Regions from separate parts of the Staphylococcus sp. acrmy genome, predicted to be linked through region 1. Evidence: predicted binding sites of a transcription regulator. Region 1 holds the regulator's gene; each other region holds the start of a gene.
The links. The regulator Rex, encoded in region 1, represses fermentation and respiration genes when NADH is low (regulators of the CRP and FNR family bind a similar motif). The targets are predictions, from matches to a motif close to TTGTGAAATATTTCACAA.

Region 2: a site for Rex is predicted at 1,168-1,185, ahead of FH144_RS05185 (nitrate reductase subunit alpha). Genes of this name have one in related genera too.
Region 3: a site for Rex is predicted at 1,370-1,387, ahead of arcA (arginine deiminase). Genes of this name have one in related genera too.

Annotation. Positions count from the first base shown of each region.
Region 1 is NZ_JALCVE010000008.1:88,199-90,484, forward strand. Features, by position in the region: gene FH144_RS09335 (YeeE/YedE family protein) at 1-531, opposite strand, end outside; gene FH144_RS09340 (redox-sensing transcriptional repressor Rex) at 778-1,416, opposite strand; gene FH144_RS09345 (ABC-F family ATP-binding cassette domain-containing protein) at 1,655-2,286, shown strand, end outside.
Region 2 is NZ_JALCVE010000004.1:40,112-42,397, forward strand. Features, by position in the region: gene nirD (nitrite reductase small subunit NirD) at 1-108, shown strand, start outside; gene cobA (uroporphyrinogen-III C-methyltransferase) at 99-1,034, shown strand; gene FH144_RS05185 (nitrate reductase subunit alpha) at 1,260-2,286, shown strand, end outside.
Region 3 is NZ_JALCVE010000016.1:18,116-20,401, reverse strand. Features, by position in the region: gene FH144_RS11685 (M15 family metallopeptidase) at 1-299, opposite strand, end outside; gene FH144_RS11680 (arginine repressor) at 728-1,192, shown strand; gene arcA (arginine deiminase) at 1,447-2,286, shown strand, end outside.

The sequences.
Region 1 (2,286 bases):
AGCTACTTTTGGTTTAGGTTTGCGCAATGTACGCACAACTAATGTAATTGTAATAATTAATAAAACTAAGACTAAAATCCACGCTGGAATACCAGTCGTTTGTGACATACTTGCATTAACATTTGTCGGTGTATTGACCTTTTCCATTAAAGGAAGTAAAATACCCGTCTTCGTAACTGCAGCGGATAAAGCATATAAAATTAAGGCTACCCAGCTACCAATAAGGCCTTCGCCAGCTCGGTACCAAGTTCCTGTTGCACATCCTCCAGCTAAAACAATACCGATACCAAAAATAAATGAACCGATAATTGTCCCGATTACTGGAAATGTTTCATGAGCTATTGTTATGACTCCGAAACTCGTTAAAGCTAATAAGCCGATACTTTGAACGGTAATGGCTACTAATAAAGCATAAAACATTTTATTATTCTTTTGCACATACATATCTCTAAAGCCACCTGTTAAGCAAAAACGTGTACGTTGCATAACAAAGCCTAGTAGTATTCCTACGATAAGACCGCTAATAATCATCCATGTCAAAAGCAATTCATCCTTTCCCGATTAATTTACTAAGATATTATAATAGAAAGTTACACTTTTGGCAATACAAGACGGTTATTTACATTAGTGAACATCATTTATTGGTTTGCAAGATCACAAATTATTAATGTCTTAGTCTTTTATTTTTATAAAATTATAGTTAGACATAAATAAAGCTCTTTAATCTATGGATGCGATTAAAGAGCCTTACTTATTTCTCTGTCATTTTTGTCGTATTTAATTTGAATAATTTTTCATAAAGAATAGTAGTGATTGAAGTTCAATACCTAAATCTATATGATGAACTTGTACGCTACTTGGCGTTTCAACTCTAGCTGGTGTAAAATTTAAGATACCTTTCACATTTGCTTCTACTAAGTTATCAACTACTTGTTGAGCTACATTTTCAGGAGTAGTGAGGATAACCACACTAATTCCTTTCGATTCGAGAACTTCTTTTAAATTATCCATATCGTGAATCGTTACATCGCCTATTTGAGTTCCAATGATGTTTGAATCAATGTCAAAGGCTTCAGTAATTGTCATTTCATCGTGTATAGAAAAGTTATACGTTAGAAGTGCACGTCCTAAGTTACCAACACCTACGATGCCAATGTAAATATTATCACTGTCACTAAGTTCTGATTTGAAGAATTCTAGTAAGCTATCAATATTATAGCCATAACCTTTTTTACCTAATTCTCCAAAATAAGAAAAGTCTCTTCTAATAGTGGCCGACTCTATATTGAGTGCTTCGCTAATCGTTTTAGAGTTCACTCGATCAATTCCTTTAGACTTCAAAGTATTAACGAATCTATAATATAACGGTAGTCGTTTCAAGGTTGCACGAGGAATCTTAGCATGATTTTGAGCCATTTTTTGTGTCCCCCTTTTGTTTGAATTTTTAATCTATGTATCCAAACTAATTAGAGTGCAATTAGTCATTACTGTGAAATCTATATTATGCCCTATAATGAATACTGGAATATTATACCTTAACACTTTTTAAAAATAAATATCTTAGTTTCATGAAAATATGTTATACGGTAAAATATAGAGTAATATACAACGGAAAATTTAAAATAAAATAATAAATATAGAAAGGTGAAACTTAATGATACTCTTGCAATTAAACGATATTTCGAAGTCGTTCGACGGTGAAGATATATTCACACGTGTTAATTTCGAAGTTAAGACCGGAGAACGAATTGGCGTCGTTGGTCGAAATGGTGCCGGCAAGTCTACATTAATGAAAATTATTGCAGGTGTTGAAGATTACGATAGTGGCCATATTTCTAAAATTAAAAATCTTAGTATCGGCTATTTAACTCAACAAATGACTTTAAATTCATCAGCTTCAGTTTTTGAAGAAATGTCGAAGCCATTTGAACATATTAAAAAGATGGAAGCTTTAATTAAAGAAGAAACGGATTGGTTAGCAATACATGCTAACGACTATGAAACCACTGAATATCAGCAACACATGGAGCGTTATGAATCTTTATCTAATCAATTTGAACAATTAGATGGCTATCAATACGAAAGTAAAATTAAATCAGTGTTACATGGACTTAATTTTACTGAAGAAGATTTTAATAAACCTATCAACGACTTTAGTGGCGGACAAAAAACACGCTTATCTCTTGCACAAATGTTACTAAGCGAACCCGATTTATTACTACTGGATGAACCGACGAACCATTTAGACTTAGAAACGACTCAATGGCTAGAAGATTATTTAAAGTA
Region 2 (2,286 bases), on a different contig from region 1:
GACCAAAAAATAGACTTAAGAACAGGTGAAGTGCAAGAGCCAGATACAGGTTGTGTTCAGAAATATAAAGTTGAAGTTATAGACGGAGCGGTTTATGTATGTCTATAGACAGTGGCAATAAAGTTTATTTAATAGGAGCGGGCCCCGGAAATCCTAATCTATTAACCAAAAAAGCTGAACGTTTAATTAGAAAGGCAGATGTCATTCTATATGATCGTTTAGTCAATCCATTAATATTACAATATGCCCCCGCAACAACCGAAGTTATAGATGTGGGGAAGAAACCTTATGTCAAGCACATTCAACAAGACGATATTAATCTTAAAATAGTTGAAGCAGCACAAAAACATCAAACAGTGGTGCGATTAAAAGGTGGAGACCCGGCGATATTTGGACGTGTCACTGAAGAAGTGAATACTTTGAAACAATATAATATCTCATATGAAATTGTACCTGGCGTAACTTCAGCAAGTGCGGCCGTTGCGACTATGGATTTAGGATTAACTATGCGTGCCGTAGCTCCAAGTGTCACATTTTCCACAGGACATTTTAAAAATTCTAGCAATCACGATACAGATATTCGTAATTTGTTAAATGGTGGCACCCTTGCAATTTATATGGGAGTTAAACGTCTTGGAAATATTATCCAACAAATCTCTCAATTTACGGATGAAGATTATTCAATTGCGGTTGTTTTTAATACAACTTGTTATAATCAAAAAGTGGTGACAGGAAAATTAAGTAACATTGAGCATCAACTACAACTTCAATTAGATGGTGAACCTGGTATTTGTATACTCGGTGCGATTATTGATTATATCGATGTCGAACATATAGTAGACTCTAATTATTCATTTGATGATACTTTATATATCATTAAAGGCTCAAAAGAAGATGTGTTAATTGAAGCTGAGATTCGATCAGATAGAGGACAGAGATGTTTAGTAGACTATGGAGCTCAATACCATAGTTCTCAAGAACAAGTATATCAACACATTATTGAAACAAATAATATTAAATATATAGAAGTTTAAGAAGCGAAAAGCAGTCCAGAAACATTTTATTACATGTTCTGGGCTGTTTTTAGTTTTCCAATTACTTCCTCCCAAATCTTCAATATTCAGGGAATCCCCATAGTTAAATAGGTAATTCCCTAATATTTATTAATTGTGAAAAAATGTACAATCTAGATAAATAAACATGTAATCGGCATTTAACATAGTTAACTAATACCTATAGAGGTAGGAGGATTCATATAAATGGGAAAATTTGGATTAAACTTTTTTAAACCAACAGAAAAATTTAATGGAAACTGGTCCGTATTAGAAAGTAAAAGCAGAGAATGGGAGAAAATGTATCGAGAACGATGGAGTCATGACAAAGTAGTAAGAACTACACATGGCGTGAATTGTACAGGTTCTTGTTCATGGAAAGTATTTGTTAAAAATGGTGTTATCACATGGGAAAATCAACAAATCGATTATCCAAGTTGTGGACCAGATATGCCAGAATTTGAACCTCGTGGTTGTCCGCGTGGCGCTTCATTCTCATGGTATGAATATAGTCCATTACGTGTGAAATATCCTTATATCCGTAGCAAGTTATTGGATTTATGGAGTAAAGCACTTGAAGAAAATAATGGTAATCGTATTGCTGCATGGGCTTCTATTATTGAAGATGAAGAAAAAGCTAAATCATATAAAGAAGCGCGTGGTAAAGGTGGACTTGTTCGCACAAATTGGAAAGATGCTACTGATATTATTGCAGCACAAATCTTATATACCATTAAAAAAGATGGCCCAGATAGAATTGCAGGCTTTACACCAATTCCAGCAATGTCAATGATCAGTTATGCATCAGGGGCGAGATTTATTAATTTACTTGGTGGGGAAATGCTTAGCTTCTATGACTGGTACGCCGATTTACCACCAGCTTCACCGCAAATTTGGGGTGAACAAACAGATGTGCCAGAATCAAGTGATTGGTATAACGCTTCGTATATTATCATGTGGGGTTCAAATGTACCTTTAACTCGTACACCAGATGCACATTTTATGACAGAAGTGAGATATAAAGGCACAAAAGTTATTTCCGTTGCACCTGATTATGCTGAAAACGTTAAATTTGCTGACAACTGGTTAGCACCTAATCCAGGTACAGACGCTGCTGTTGCACAAGCAATGACACATGTTATCTTACAAGAGTTTTATGAAGATAATCCAAGTGAAATGTTTATTAATTATGCTAAACAATATTCAGATATGCCATTTGTCATTATGCTAGACA
Region 3 (2,286 bases), on a different contig from region 1:
TTTTGTGCATCACTAAATAATTGTTGTAATGCTTCTTGTGCTTTAGGATCTTCGCCAGGATTATAACTAGAAGGTAGGCTAATTTCTTTATTTACGATTAAAATACCGTCTATGTATGTACGACCGTCTTTAACGACTTTTTTATGTTTCTGTTGATTATCATCACTATTTTTTGAATGATTACTATCTGTCGTTTTGTTTTCATTTTTAGTATTATCCCCGTCGTCACTGCTGTTCTCATGGGAACAGGCTGAAAGTAATAATGCACTTGTTATTAATATTGCGGAAAATCTTTTCATGTCAATACCCCTATATTTTTTGAATATAAAAAATAAAATTACATATAGAGTTTAACATAGTTTGAAATTGAATTATATAGGACTTCTATAAAGGGCAATTGTTAAGTAAACCTTAGAACAAGCAATCAATAAAAATACATAAATAGAGCATCCTTATAAAGCGAAGGGTGCTCTAAATTTTTCTTTTAAACCTCTAATATATGTTAAGTATGTTACTACATCATAGTTAAATTTAATATAAAATAAACTCTGTTTAGTGAAAAATGACATTAATTTTAGATTACCTACCGAGTAGAAAACTTCATAGGTAATCTTATTTATATTTGTCTCAAGTATTCCATCATAATTAAGAATTTAAAATATAAAAAATGCATATAAATTTTCCTATTGAAAATAACCCTTAATTTTAAAGAAAAGGAGCTTAAGAAGTGAAAAAGGAAAAACGTCTAGACCTACTATTATCAATCATCAAACAGAATAATTTCAGCAAAAAACAAGAAATAGTAGACTATTTGGTCGAACATTTTGATGTTTATTGTAGTTTAACAACCATATCTCGCGATTTAGATAAATTAGAAGTTTATAAAATTCCCATTAGCAATAATAAATACTTTTATAAACAAATAAGCCAAAGTAAGCAAATAAAGGCTAGAAGAAAGTTAAAAACTTATAGCGAAGAAATTCATAACATCATAATTAAAGATAGTTACATATTAGTAAAAACATCGCCTGGCTTTGCGCAAAGTATAAATTATTATATTGATCAGCTAAAAATGAAAGAAATACTAGGCACAATTGGTGGTAATGACACCATTATGATACTAACTACGTCAAATGAGAGAGCGAAATATATTTGTTATCAACTATTTAACGCTAGTAAAAATGAGGGTTGACTAAATCGAAATGATTACTAATACAAAAAAAGTGTATAAGAAACTTTTTGTAGAAAAAAACTAAGTAATAAAAAGATTAATTTACATATAATATACATATTTTTATGGAAATAGTGAATATTTAACCAATTTTATGTATTGAATAAATCTGAATGAGTGAAAAAACTACCATATGACTTGTGAAATAATTCACATAAGCAAACTTGGAAGCGCTTTATACTAATAGTGAAATAAAGCAAAGGAGGAAGTTGAATATGGTACAACAACCCATTCAAGTAAACAGTGAAATTGGAAGATTGAAGACAGTGCTATTAAAAAGACCAGGTAAAGAATTAGAAAATTTAGTGCCTGATCATTTAAGTGGTTTACTATTCGATGATATTCCTTATCTAAAAGTTGCTCAAGAAGAGCATGACAAATTTGCTCAAACTTTGAGAGACGAAGGAATCGAGGTTGTATATTTAGAAAAACTTGCTGCAGAAGCTATCTCTGAAGCAGAAGTACGTGAACAATTTATCGATGACATTCTTGTCGAATCCAAAAAAACAGTACTCGGTCATGAAGAAGAAATTAAAGACTTCTTCTCCAGTTTAACAGATCAAGAGCTTGTCGATAAAGTGATGGCCGGTGTGCGTAAAGAAGAAATCAAACTAGAAACAACACATTTAGTCGAGTATATGGATGACCGTTATCCATTCTATCTCGACCCAATGCCTAACCTTTACTTTACACGTGACCCTCAAGCCTCTGTCGGTAGAGGGATGACAATTAACCGTATGTACTGGAGAGCCCGTCGAAGAGAATCAATTTTTATCACATATATTTTGAAACATCATCCACGTTTTAAAGATAAAGACGTACCTGTGTGGTTAGATCGTGATTCAAGCTTCAACATTGAAGGTGGAGATGAATTAGTCCTTTCTAAAGAAACACTAGCAATTGGTATTTCTGAACGTACGTCAGCTCAAGCAATCGAACGTTTAGCTCGCAACATTTTTGAAGATGAAAAATCTACGTTCAAAAAAGTGGTAGCAATTGAAATTCCAAATAGTCGTACATTTATGCATCTAGATACTGTGTTTACAATGATTGAT